Regions from separate parts of the Agarivorans sp. 2_MG-2023 genome, predicted to be linked through region 1. Evidence: predicted binding sites of a transcription regulator. Region 1 holds the regulator's gene; each other region holds the start of a gene.
What was found. Region 1 encodes LexA, which represses DNA repair genes until DNA is damaged. Its sites were predicted from a motif close to TACTGTATNNNNATACAGTA; they were not measured.
Positions count from the first base shown of each region.

Region 2: Q4549_RS02105 (YebG family protein) is a predicted target of LexA. The motif match lies at 1,975-1,994, and genes of this name have one in related genera.
Region 3: imuA (translesion DNA synthesis-associated protein ImuA) is a predicted target of LexA. The motif match lies at 1,533-1,552, and genes of this name have one in related genera.
Region 4: Q4549_RS16740 (SOS response-associated peptidase family protein) is a predicted target of LexA. The motif match lies at 1,262-1,281, and genes of this name have one in related genera.

Region 1 is NZ_JAUORQ010000014.1:42,618-45,730, reverse strand. It holds gene plsB (glycerol-3-phosphate 1-O-acyltransferase PlsB) at 1-84, opposite strand, end outside; gene Q4549_RS18455 (PEP-CTERM sorting domain-containing protein) at 329-1,018, shown strand; gene Q4549_RS18450 (GNAT family N-acetyltransferase) at 1,050-1,532, opposite strand; gene lexA (transcriptional repressor LexA) at 1,649-2,293, shown strand; gene coxB (cytochrome c oxidase subunit II) at 2,621-3,113, shown strand, end outside.
Region 2 is NZ_JAUORQ010000001.1:485,771-488,883, reverse strand. It holds gene prc (carboxy terminal-processing peptidase) at 1-478, opposite strand, end outside; gene proQ (RNA chaperone ProQ) at 507-1,136, opposite strand; gene Q4549_RS02110 (GAF domain-containing protein) at 1,218-1,697, opposite strand; gene Q4549_RS02105 (YebG family protein) at 1,701-1,961, opposite strand; gene Q4549_RS02100 (paraquat-inducible protein A) at 2,129-2,695, shown strand; gene Q4549_RS02095 (paraquat-inducible protein A) at 2,736-3,113, shown strand, end outside.
Region 3 is NZ_JAUORQ010000001.1:339,224-342,336, forward strand. It holds gene Q4549_RS01485 (DNA polymerase Y family protein) at 1-829, opposite strand, end outside; gene imuA (translesion DNA synthesis-associated protein ImuA) at 856-1,482, opposite strand; gene fbp (class 1 fructose-bisphosphatase) at 1,704-2,720, shown strand; gene Q4549_RS01500 (DUF1853 family protein) at 2,723-3,113, opposite strand, start outside.
Region 4 is NZ_JAUORQ010000011.1:140,301-143,413, forward strand. It holds gene Q4549_RS16730 (super-infection exclusion protein B) at 110-748, shown strand; gene Q4549_RS16735 (methylglyoxal synthase) at 757-1,212, opposite strand; gene Q4549_RS16740 (SOS response-associated peptidase family protein) at 1,326-1,895, shown strand; gene Q4549_RS16745 (gamma-glutamylcyclotransferase family protein) at 1,944-2,531, shown strand; gene pykF (pyruvate kinase PykF) at 2,589-3,113, opposite strand, start outside.

The DNA.
Region 1 (3,113 bases):
GTTTTGAGGGACAAACTTGCCGCGAGTAAAAAAGCCAATGATAGAGCGCAATATGGCCAATATTGGAGAGGGTAAATGTAACATCTCAAAGAGCTTATAGTGGTGAATGAATACAGGGCATAGAGTAGCAGACTTATCAAAATTTGGCTTTGATTTGATGCAAAATCTGCGTAAACAGTGGCTTGGAATATACTGCTGCTCCAAGCGAGAAAACTTACTCAAAGTAAGCTAGTTTTGCTGTGAATCTTTGCCTAATTAGAATTGGCTGCTATCGTTAAAATTGGTCACTCATGGTTTAGATTAGGCTTACCCGGCTAAGGAACCCATCATGAAATTGTTTACACGTGCGGCTATTTTTGGCATTTCACTACTTACCACTCCCTTTGTTCATGCCGCTTTTATTACTACTCAAGAAGCTGCTCTTGATAGCATTTATTCTCAAGCGACTTTTGGCCAAAACATCATTGATATCCGCATTGGTACCGCCACCGAATTGGTCTTTCCCGAGCTATTGGATATCACTACCCGCGCGGAGGTGAGCCAACTTTTTAGTCAGCATGTTGGCCCCTCTAATGTGGTCAATTTTTATTTTATCGACACAATTAGCGCCTGCGGCTCGCAAATCAATCGAGGGATAGTGGGTTGTGGGGAGTATTTTGGAAACGATTTTGTGGTTGAATCTAGTTACGCCGCCGGCAGTTTAGGCGGAGAGTTGCTTGCTCACGAGTTAGGCCACAATTTAGGCCTACCGCATTTGTCTGGCGCTTACCTAATGAATCCAAGTCTCAACAATCGCACATTGATTACCGAGCCAGAAGTTGAGCGCATCTTCCGTAGTCCTCTCGTTCAAAATGATAACGATTATTTCTGGATAGACATTAACCCTGTGCTGATTGTTGCAGAGGCGACAAGAGTAAGTGAGCCAGCTTCGGTATTTTTATTTGCGGGGATGCTGGGAATGCTAGTTTGGCGTAAGCGAGAAAGGCGAACCCTAAGTTCGATTGGTTTTAGTCGATAATACTGCTCTTTGTTGCAGTACCATTTTGCGCTCAAAGTTGCTTTAGCATCCAAACATCGCAGCCATTATGGGCTGTACCTTGTAAAGGTGCAGATAAGTGTTCAAAACCGAGGCCTTCGTAGAGTTTAATTGCTGCCGACATATTACTAAGCGTATCTAGGTAACAGCGAGAAAATCCCTGCTCTAAGGCAAATGCTAAACAGGCTAACGAGAGCTTTTTACCGAGACCTAGGCCTCTACCTTCTTCCAGTAAAAATAGCTTTTTTAGCTCACTGGTATCTTCACTATCGGCAAAAGGCGCAGCGCCACAGCCGCCAACGACCTTGCCATCTAACAAAGCGACCACATATCTACTACGATTTTGCAGTGTATAGTGCTGACTCATATTATCGACTTCAGCATCTGAGGGGCCAAAGCCTTCACCTACCGCGCCATATTCTTGGCCAACCTGTTTTATTATTCGCTGTAGATCTTGGTCATATTGGGCTGATATTTCGACTATCTCAATGGCCATTATTGCCTCCTATCACTTTGAATCAACAGTAACAAAATCAGAATTAATATAAAACCTTGCGTCAAAATGTATGCTGTATATACTAACAGTGTGCTGTATAAACTTACAGGTAGACTATGAAGCCCTTAACGCCCCGCCAAACAGAAGTGTTTGAACTTATTCGCCGCCATATTAACGATACTGGTATGCCTCCAACGCGTGCCGAAATTGCTAAAGAGCTAGGATTCCGCTCGGCTAATGCAGCAGAAGAACACCTTAGAGCTTTAGCTAAAAAAGGTGCGATTGAAATGATTCCTGGTGCGTCGCGAGGGATCCGTATTAGCGAAGCATACTTGCCGGCTAGTGCAAATGAAGCCACTGTAGAGCCTGAACCAGGCTTGCCGTTAATCGGTCAAGTTGCTGCAGGTGAGCCTATTTTGGCGCAGGAGCACGTTGAATCTCATTATGCCGTAGATGCTAACTTATTTAATCCGCATGCCGATTATTTACTGCGAGTACAGGGCATGAGCATGAAAGATATCGGCATTATGGATGGTGATCTATTAGCCGTGCATAAAACTACCCAGGTACACAATGGACAGGTGGTTGTGGCTCGTTTAGATGAAGATGTTACGGTTAAACGTTTTGAGCGTGACGGTAAGATGGTGTACTTACACCCTGAAAATGAAGAGTTATCAACCATTGAAGTTGATCTTGAATATCAGAACATCGAAATAGAAGGTTTAGCGGTAGGTATTATTCGCACTGCTGATTGGATGTAAGCCTTATTCAACAATAAGTTCCCTATTTTGAAGCCCAAATCACTCTGATTTGGGCTTTTGTCGTTAACATCACATCTTTTGTCTTTATCCATAAAAATCTCAACAATGTATTTACATTTCTTTAACTTAGGGGTTAATTTATAAACAGTAGGTTGTATTTAGCTGTAATAGCCTATGCTTTTGGGGTGGGGATTTTCCCTTTATTCGCAGCTACTTTCCTAGCATGGAAAGTTGTTGTCGTTGGCTACTGCAAAGGAGAGCGCTGTGGGCCGATGGATTCAGCTATTAGTGCTGACATTTTTTTCGCCGCATTTGTTTGCGCAAGAGATGTCTTTCAATTTACGTCCTGGTGTTACTGCCATCAGTGAGCAAGTTTATGGCTTGCACATGACAATTTTTTATATTTGTTGTGCCATTGGTGTCTTGGTATTTGGCGCTATGTTTTGGTCGATTTACCATCACCGTAAATCCAAAGGAGCGGTTCCTGCTCAATTCCACGAAAGCACTAAAGTGGAAATTATTTGGACCATCATTCCCTTTATTATTTTAATAGGTATGGCGATTCCAGCCACTAAAACCTTACTGGCAATGGAAGATCCTTCCGATGCCGACATTACTATTCAAGTGACGGGTTCCCAGTGGAAGTGGCACTACAAGTACTTTGACCAAGATTTAGAGTTTTACAGTGTAATGGCGTCTGATTGGGATGAAGTCAACGGCAAACTGGAAAAACGTAAAAACTATTTGCTTGAAGTTGACCACCCCTTGGTATTGCCGATCGGGAAAAAAGTCCGCTTCCTCATGACTTCAGAAGACGTTA
Region 2 (3,113 bases), on a different contig from region 1:
CTTGGGTTTTAGGCCAGTCTGCTTCACTACGGTCAAATTGGAAGTCTTCGTCTTTAGTAAAATCCATCGGTTCATCGAGAACCTGTAATGAATAGACTAATTGCTGGTAACGACGTTTAAGGGACAAATCAAACATAGAGTAAAGCGGTTCTAAACGCCCTGCTGGTATGTCTTGATCTAAACTGAATCGGTAGCGCTCGAAGCGAAGAAAGTCTTCCTCAAGAAACAAGCTGCGATTGTAATCGAGCTGTTGTACGAACTTATCAAACATTTCGCTGGAAAGTTCATCATCGAACGGAACACTGCGGTAGTGTGAACGGGAGTATAAAGCGCTGATCCTTTTAGCCGCTGTTGCATGTTGGCTTTGCTGGCTTAATGTGGGTAGCGCGTCTTGTCCTAATGTAGGCGTTTGAGCCAACAACAGAGTTGAGTAACTAAGCGTTAAAAAAAATAGCCACAGACGGCTCAAATATTTCATAGGCACCTATTCTCACTACTAAATACGATTATGCGACGATATGTTCTGCTTTTACTTTAACTAACATACCGCTTTTAAGTGTAACAGCAATGCCATCTTTTGTTACTTCTGAGATCTGGCCCGGCATTGGTGTTTTTCCAACCAATACACGTACTTGCTTCCCAGCAACTAAATCTTTACTGTCGATTTTTTCAATCGGCTTTTTCTCTACCGCTGGTTTATTGGTACTTTGTTTCGGTTTACTAGTACGTTTAAATTCAGCTTTAGCCTTACGTTCGCCAGATTTATTTTTGTCGGCTTTTTCGGCCTGCGCTTTCTTGTTAGCAAAAGCTTTATCTTTGCTTTCTTTCAAGGTTTTTTGCGCGTGTTCTACATGCTCTTGCTCAATTTCAGCACCTTCAACACCGTCTAAGTCAACTCGCTTAGAACCCACTTTAACGCCATGTAGGTAGCGCCAGCTTGAAGTGTATTGGCGCAGTGCCGAGCGAAGTACAGTATTACTAACTTTCTCGTCTTCTTTTAGACGTTCAGCTAAATCCTGAAAAATACCAATTTTAAGTGGCTTAGCTTCACCTTCTGTAGAGAAACAGTTAGGAAATTGCATTGCCAAATATTGAATGACTTCTTTACTATTTTTCAGTTTATTAGTTTGTTCCATGATGACCTTTCTTAAACATCTCTTCTGGTACAGCGACAGGGCTGATTTCGGCTATTATAGTGAGCGTATATTGAAAAGCCATTAAAAATGCACATCCGCCAAGTTATTTTCCAGCACGTTAACTAAATGCTCGATACCAATTTGGTCATCGGCACCAAAACGGGAAAGCTTAGGACTATCAATATCGATTACCCCAAAGAGTTGTCCATTTAAACGGAATGGCACCACAATTTCAGACTCACTCGCGCTATCACAAGCGATGTGGCCAGGAAAACTATGAACATCAGCCACTCTTAGAGTTTCTTGCTGAGCAAATGCCTCGCCACACACACCTTTACCTACAGTAATAGAGGTACAAGCAGGTTTACCCTGGAACGGGCCCAAAAATAATGTGTCTTTGTTTTGGTTTGTTAAATAACAACCAACCCAATTTATATCGCTTAGCTCTAGCCACAATAAAGCAGAAAAATTTGCTAAGCTTGATATGTAAGGTAGGTCTTTGTCTAAAATAGCGTCTAACTGTTTGCCAAGCGTGATATAACGTGTTGATACCTGTTCCAAGCTTTAAGCCTCTTCTTCTATCATCGATGGCTCAAACTCTTGGCCCTTTAGCACCTGTTGTAAAGCGTTGCGCTGCGATGAAAGGTAAAAACCTAAGTTTTCTGCTTGTTGCTCGTTAAGTTTTGGCTCTGCGTGCTTAATCAACAATGTAAGTTGATCGGCAACATCTAACATTTTGTCGTAGTTATCGGCTTCTTTCTTTGAGCTAAAAGTCATTTTCTCTACACCGTTCCGTTCGACGACATATTTAATAATTACAGCCACCGCTGCCTCCGTTTACTGTTTTTATATACAGGATAGTATGCATCATTCATTTTTAAACTACTAGTGACAAATTTTTACAGCATAGTTGGCTCGACTTGGCTAATATGTAGATTATGAAATCTTCTGAGTTATCAAAGCTATCCATTTGCCCAAGTTGTGATCTTTTAGTGGATACGCACGCCCATTGCAGAGCCGGTAAAGTTCTTATTTGCCCACGCTGTAAGCATACCTTAGCGCGAGGTAACAGAGCCCGATTTTCTAGCCAATTTGCACTCGCCCTTACCTGCTTAATTATGGTGTCTCTTGCAAATACTTACCCTTTATTAAGCTTTACATTCTTGGGAATACCCAGCTCAGCTAACATTCTTCGTGGCACAGTATTGCTGTTGGAGCACGGCTATTACCTAGTAGGTTTTGCTGTCGTTATCGCCAGTTTCATTGCACCAATACTGCTTTTTAGCCTTATTTGTTACACATCGTTGTCGTTAAGCAAGGGCTGGAAAGCGCCAGGTCTTGCCACTGCGTTGCATTTTCAAGATGATTTGATTCACTGGAGCATGATAGAGGTTTATATCGTCAGCTTTTTAGTCGCCCTAGTGAAACTGGTTGAATATGCAGATATTGATTTAGGTTATGGCCTCTGGTGTATATGTATTACGCTATTGTTGTCTACTCGTTTGATTCAACGGATAGAACCAGCAGAATACTGGGAGCGCTATGTACACATCCGCTAAGCAAATGGGTTTAAAGCTCTGTAGACACTGCAAACTTTCTATGTCCGAAGAGCAAACTCATTGCCAACGCTGTCATATGCGAGTGCATACCAGAACCCCAAACAGCCTGCAAAAGTGTTGGGCATTTGTTATTGCCGCTACAGTAGGCCTTTTCCCCGCTAATCTAATGCCTATTACCGTGCTAAGTACCCGCGGAGCGCCTCAATACGAAACAATAATGTCTGGTGTAATTAGTTTAATAAAAGACGACATGGTAGGCATTGCCATCGTCGTTTTTGTAGCCAGTATTGTTGTTCCAGTTATGAAACTTGTTGGCTTAATCGTGATTATGCTCAGCTTGCAATTCAAGATGAATTTAGATAATCGACAACGTATTGTTATTTATAGGATAATTGACATTATCGGCAAATGGTCGATG
Region 3 (3,113 bases), on a different contig from region 1:
GAAAAGATAAAGTAAGCAGTAAGGTGTTACTGCATAGCTGACGCTGCCTTAACCACTGCTGTAAATGCTGGCAGGCTTGCTTGAGGGGAAAGCTTAAACCTTGGATAGTGTGAGTTTCACTTAATAAGGGGAAGCGCTGTTGATAGCAGGCCTTTGCTTGAATAAAAGTAAGCGGCGTATTTTGCAAACCCAGGGCTTGGTCTAGAGCACCTAAGCTCTCTTCACCAAGGCGTTTACGCAATTCGGGACGGGGCAGGTTGCTAAGCTGTTTGATGGTATATAAACCCATTGCCTGCAAGCTAGTGACTTGGGCACTAGGAAGATCGCTATAACTTAAAGCTAGGTCGGGCAAATGTTTGGTACCTGTTTCAGGGTGCTTTATATCTTGCGAGCGCACTAACCAACGCGCGGCTATGGCTGTTTCTGCGTAAGCGATCCGAAAACTAACTTGCTGGCGCTGATAATGCTCTGCTAGTTGTTTTAGGTGCTTTTCTGGTTGCTGGTAAATACTCAGCATGCCAGCCCCGCTGATGTATAAACCTTGCTCTTCATGTAAAGCAACTTGAGCGCAATACTGTAAAGCTTGTTGAGCCAAGCTGTCGAAATAGGCCTCGCACGATAAATCGGCTTGTTCGTACAAATGTAATTGTGGCGCTAGTTGGTAGGCTGTGTTCAGAGAGCTACCTAAATATACACCTAGCTGATAAGCGACTTGGTTAAGTTGGATGATCTGCTTGTTGTGATGAATCGCCAAGGCGTGCTCAGCGGGGTGCTCGCGCTGTAGTAAGTCCAGCGCGAGCTGAGGAAAATCAAGGTAAATCCAGTACATGTGTTGCTTGCATCATTAGCACTGGCTTAATTAAGTCGTGGCATGCTTTGCTCGTAGAGCGGCGCGCCACCACGGCGTTTTAGCAAGTGGTAGTTAATTTGGTTAGGCGCCTTACTAGGGTGTAGGGCTATTCGTACACTGGCGCTAGAGCTTTGCTGTTGTTGCTGTAGCGGTCTAAATAAATAACTTAGGCTGTCGCCTTGTTCTGCAGCCAGTTGTAAACGGCGACTGGCTTTTAAATCTAAGCCATCTACCCAACCTAATACCGCACTGCATGAGCCACTTTTTAGGGCTTGCTCAATGGTCCACGTTATATCGCTACATTGCTCTGGGCGAATAACAATCACTTTGCTTATGTCTACGCCATGTTGTTGTAGGGCAGGCGCGTTAGGCATAAATGGCGGTGCTACCCAAATGATCCAGCGAGATTGTTGACTCAATTTTGCCAGAGCAGGAAGCAGCAACTGTAATTCGCCAATACCGTGTTGCTGATAAAGCACCTCGGTAATACCGCCTTGTGGCCAGCCATGGTTAGGTAGCTGTTGGTCAAGCTGTTCAAAGCCACTTGAATGAACGTCAAGATGACTGTGTTGCCATTGGCTGCCTTGCCATACCTTGTTGCTTTGTAGCAGTTGTTCAATTTGTTGTGCCATTGTTCGCTCCATGCTCTAAGTCAATGTCGAAGTTTAACTGTGTTTTTATACAGTGTATGGATATACAGTATTACCTGTTCAAAGAATTTGCAAATATTTTTTTCAATTATATGTATGACAATTATCCCTCGGCGCTAGTAATTTTTCGTAAATACTTGCAAAATAACATTGAGGACTGAAAAGGTTTTCATTAGGAAGCGTGCTAATAAATAGGGATAAAAATGATAACTCTTGGTGAATACATAATAGAAAAACAACACCAGTTTCCCGATGCAACAGGGGAGCTAACCCAGCTGTTGGGGGCTATTCGTTTAGCTTCTAAAGTCGTTAACCGTGAAATCAACAAAGCCGGCCTGGTTGATATTATTGGTGCGACGGGCATTGAAAACGTTCAAGGAGAGGTACAACAAAAGCTAGATTTGTATGCGAACGAGAAATTTAAAGCGGCCTTAGAAGCCCGTGGTGAGGTATGTGGTGTAGCCTCTGAAGAAGAAGATGAGTTTGTGAGTTTTGATAGCTCGCGCTCCATAGACAGTAAATACGTCGTATTGATGGATCCTTTAGATGGTTCGTCGAATATTGATGTAAATGTATCAGTAGGCACCATTTTTTCTATCTATAAGCGTATCAGTCCCTGTGGTACGCCTGCAGTATTAGAAGATTTTTTACAGCCGGGTAACCAGCAAGTGGCAGCAGGTTATGTGGTATACGGCTCCTCAACCATGTTGGTATATACCACGGGTCATGGGGTTCACGGTTTTACTTGCGACCCATCGCTAGGGGTGTTTTATTTATCTCACGAGAATATGTCCATTCCAGAAGATGGTGTGATTTATTCAATTAACGAAGGTAACTATCTTAAGTTTCCTACGGGCGTGAAAAAATACCTTAAGTACTGCCAAGAAATAGAACCGGACACTAAGCGCCCATATACCTCGCGTTACATTGGCTCGTTGGTCTCTGATTTTCACCGTAATTTATTAAAAGGCGGGATTTATATATATCCTTCTACGGCTTCGGCACCAGAGGGTAAGTTACGCTTATTATATGAATGTAACCCAATGGCCTTTTTGATTGAGCAGGCAGGTGGTAAAGCGAGCGATGGCTTTGATCGGATTATGGACATTGTTCCTAGCGAGCTTCATCAGCGTATTCCGTTTTTCTGCGGCAGTACCCAGATGGTAGAAACCGTAGAAGGCATGATGCGCGAATATTCCTCTGAAGAGCGAAAGCGCTAAATTTACCGGCTATGTAGCTTAGCATTTGCCCTAACGAGCCAATCGTTAGGGCAAATGAATACTCGTTTGGCGGGTTGTTGGCCATTTTTAGGTAGGTACAACTGTATTGGTCCTTTACTGAGGTCTAAGGCTTTTTCACAATCGCTGAGATGATAAGCCGCTGGATTTAACCATTGCTGCTTAGTTAAACGCTTCCACTGGCTTTGCTGCATGTGTTGCCAGTGCTGAAGGTCATACCAATGAAGATCTTGTGGTTGAGTGTGCTTAGGATCAGCAAGTTTAAATAAATAACCCGGTAATAAAATTCGCTGTTTAAATGTGTAATTGGGGTAGGGGCTGCGCAGTTTTTGAATCTGCGGATGACGGCCAAGCGGTAGCTGCTTTAGTAATAGT
Region 4 (3,113 bases), on a different contig from region 1:
CTGCTTTATTGTTAAAAACTGGCCGCTTAATGCGGCCAGTTTGTTATCTGGCATAGCCCTTGCTTTCACTACCTGCGAAGAGTCAGCTTTTTGTCAGGAGAGTGAAACAATGGAATTTTTAAGTCGTTTAATTGCCCGTTGGGGGGTATTAGACATTTTAATGGCGTGGCTACTAATCGCTAGTGGTTTGCTGTTAATGATACCAAACCAATGGCTACCCGAAGCCAGCATAAATAGCCAACTGAGCTTAGTGCTTACCTTTAGTTGCGTAGTGGGTTTAGCCTATTTTATTAGCCGTGGCTTGCTGTTGTTAGTGACTAGCTTAAGTGGGGCAGTTCAACATCGCAAAGAGCTACAGCGTTTGTCGTCAATGGTTGCGTGTTTAGATCATTCTGAACGAGCGATCCTACGTGAGTTTATTATTGCTCGACGCAGTGTTTTAAGTTTGCCTCTCAACGAACCGGCAGTGGTTAACTTGTTGGAGAACGGGGTACTTAAACCGATTAATCAGCAGCATGTGCAAGAACAGCGTAGTAACGTTGACATGATGATTAACTTGGCAGCAAGACCATTATTAAGTTACAAAGCCCTGGGCTTGCCAGTGGGTAAATTGAACGAGGAACAGATTGAGCATTTAAAATCAATTCGCCCTCGCTTTTTACAGCCTGACTACAAAGCTAACCGTACTCACTCGGGGAAGTTATTTAGGATCCGAGCGGGTGAAGCAGAGAGCCAAACAGCCGCATAACGTGCTGCTTATTTTGTGCGTTGTTTCAGGTAACCTGCATAGTCAGGAACATCTACCGAAAACTCCTGATTGAAATGACGGCTGGCTAAGATAAAGTCAGCCGTTGCTTGGTTTGTTGCCATAGGAATGTTCCATACCGCAGCCAAGCGTAGCAAGGCTTTTACATCTGGGTCGTGAGGCACCGCATCTAATGGATCCCAGAAAAAGATCATTAAATCTATTTTCCCTTCTGCGATCATCGCTCCCAGTTGTTGGTCACCGCCCATCGGTCCACTTAATAGTGCTTCTACCTCAAAGCCCTGTTGTGATAATAAGGTGCCGGTAGTGCCAGTGCCAAATAACTGATGTTGTACTAATGCTTCTTGGTGGATCTTAGCCCATTTTATTAGCGCGCTCTTTTTATGATCATGAGCCACTAAGGCAATGCGTTTTCGCTCGTGCATTTTGCGAGTTGTTGTATCCATGCTACCTCTTAAATACTCTTAGATTGAAAGCCTTTACTGCAGATTATGTTACTGTTTGTATTTACTATTAGCTAGCGATAGCAGACAGAACATAAGGGTAGGGATCGCAAAACGTGTGCGGCAGTGTGATGATTGGTGGCGAATACGAAATACGACAAGTAATTGGCGTAGATTCGTTATTTTTAGATTTTGGTGAAACTAAGCAATATCGACCCAGCGAGTCTTTGCCTGCGATAACTTTTACGCAAGGAAAACTAACTTGTGAGCACTATCTCTGGGGAATTCAGCATCCTCAGACGAGTCAGTTAATCATTAACGCTCGGGCAGAAACCGCTGCAGATAAAGCTATGTTTAGCCAAGCTTGGTTAAGTCAGCGTTGTTTACTTCCCGTTAAAGCCTGGCATGAATGGCGCAATCACGAACGTTTCGAATTTCGTCTAGATCATAGCCACTTGCTGCTATTAGGCGCTTTATATATTCGCCAACACCAACATGAGCAAGCTCGGCTGGTAGTGCTAACTCAAAATGCGAGCAGTCAATTAACGCAATATCATCACCGTATGCCTTTATTGTTCGAGTTAGAAAGCGGATTAGCTTGGCTTGCTGGTCAAGCATCTCAATCTAAGCCTCAACAGTTTCATTATCATGTCTCTAGCAATAGCCCGCAGCTAGGTTTGTTTTAGTTTGTTCGCGATAAAGTCAGCGATACTATTTTTTACTCGGAGTGAGCGATGATTTACATTTTTGGTTATGGCAGTTTAATTGATACTGATTGCCGCCAGTGCACCTTTCCCGGAGAACATGCCTATGCGGCGCGCTTACACGGATATCAGCGTTATTGGAGCGGTTTAAAGAGTGCCGAAGACCGTTCTGCCGTAGTTATTACTCCAGATAGTAATGCTAGCGTAAACGGGGTACTGATTCCGTTTGACGAGACATTCTTGCCAGAATTAGATAAGCGAGAACAAGACTACGACCGTGTACTGCTTGATATTCAACAACTTGATTTGCTCGACGATTTGCCTGGTGAAGTTGTTAAGATTTATACCTATGTGGCAAAGGAGTATTGGCACCCACAAGCGAATAGCCCCATTTTACAAACCTACTTAGATGTATGTTTACGTGGGTGTTTAGCGGTAAATGAAGAATATGCACGAGAGTTTTTGCTGTCGACTAATTATTGGGTAAATCATTGGCAGGATGATCGCCATCAACCCCTTTATCCACGGGCGATTAACATGAGTGCTTTAGCCTTGGAGCAAATTGATTCAATCTTGAATGATATGGCTCATTTAGCTGAGCTAAAACCGAGTAAATAGCAGCCATAAAAAAGGCGCCTAAGGCGCCTTTTTTACTTCAATTCAGTAAACGTAAAATTACAGTACGTGTACAGAAGAAGTGTTAGTTGTACCAGAAGGTACTAAGGCACCAGATACCATCACAATGATGTCGCCTTTGTTAGCAAGACCAGATTCCATCGCTAGGTCTTTACCTAGAGCGTAGAATGCGTCAGTGCTTTCAATGCTATCAACAACATGTGGGTAAACACCTTTAGTCAAACAAAGTTGAGCAGATGTTTTAGTGTTAGTAGTAATCGCTAAAATGTTCGCTTTAGGGAAGTACTTACGAACAGACTTAGCTGATTTACCGCCTTCAGTAGCCACAACGATAAGAGGAGCACTTAGCTTCTCAGACGCTTCAACAGCACCTTTACATACCGCTTCAGTGATGCGTAGTTTACCGCTATCACGTGCTGGATCTAGGTTAGAAGGCATTACTGCGTCAGTACGCTCACAAATAGTTGCCATGATAGATACCGCTTCTACAGGGTATTTACCTTTAGCAGACTCACCAGAAAGCATTACTGCATCAGTACCGTCTAAGATTGCGTTAGCAACGTC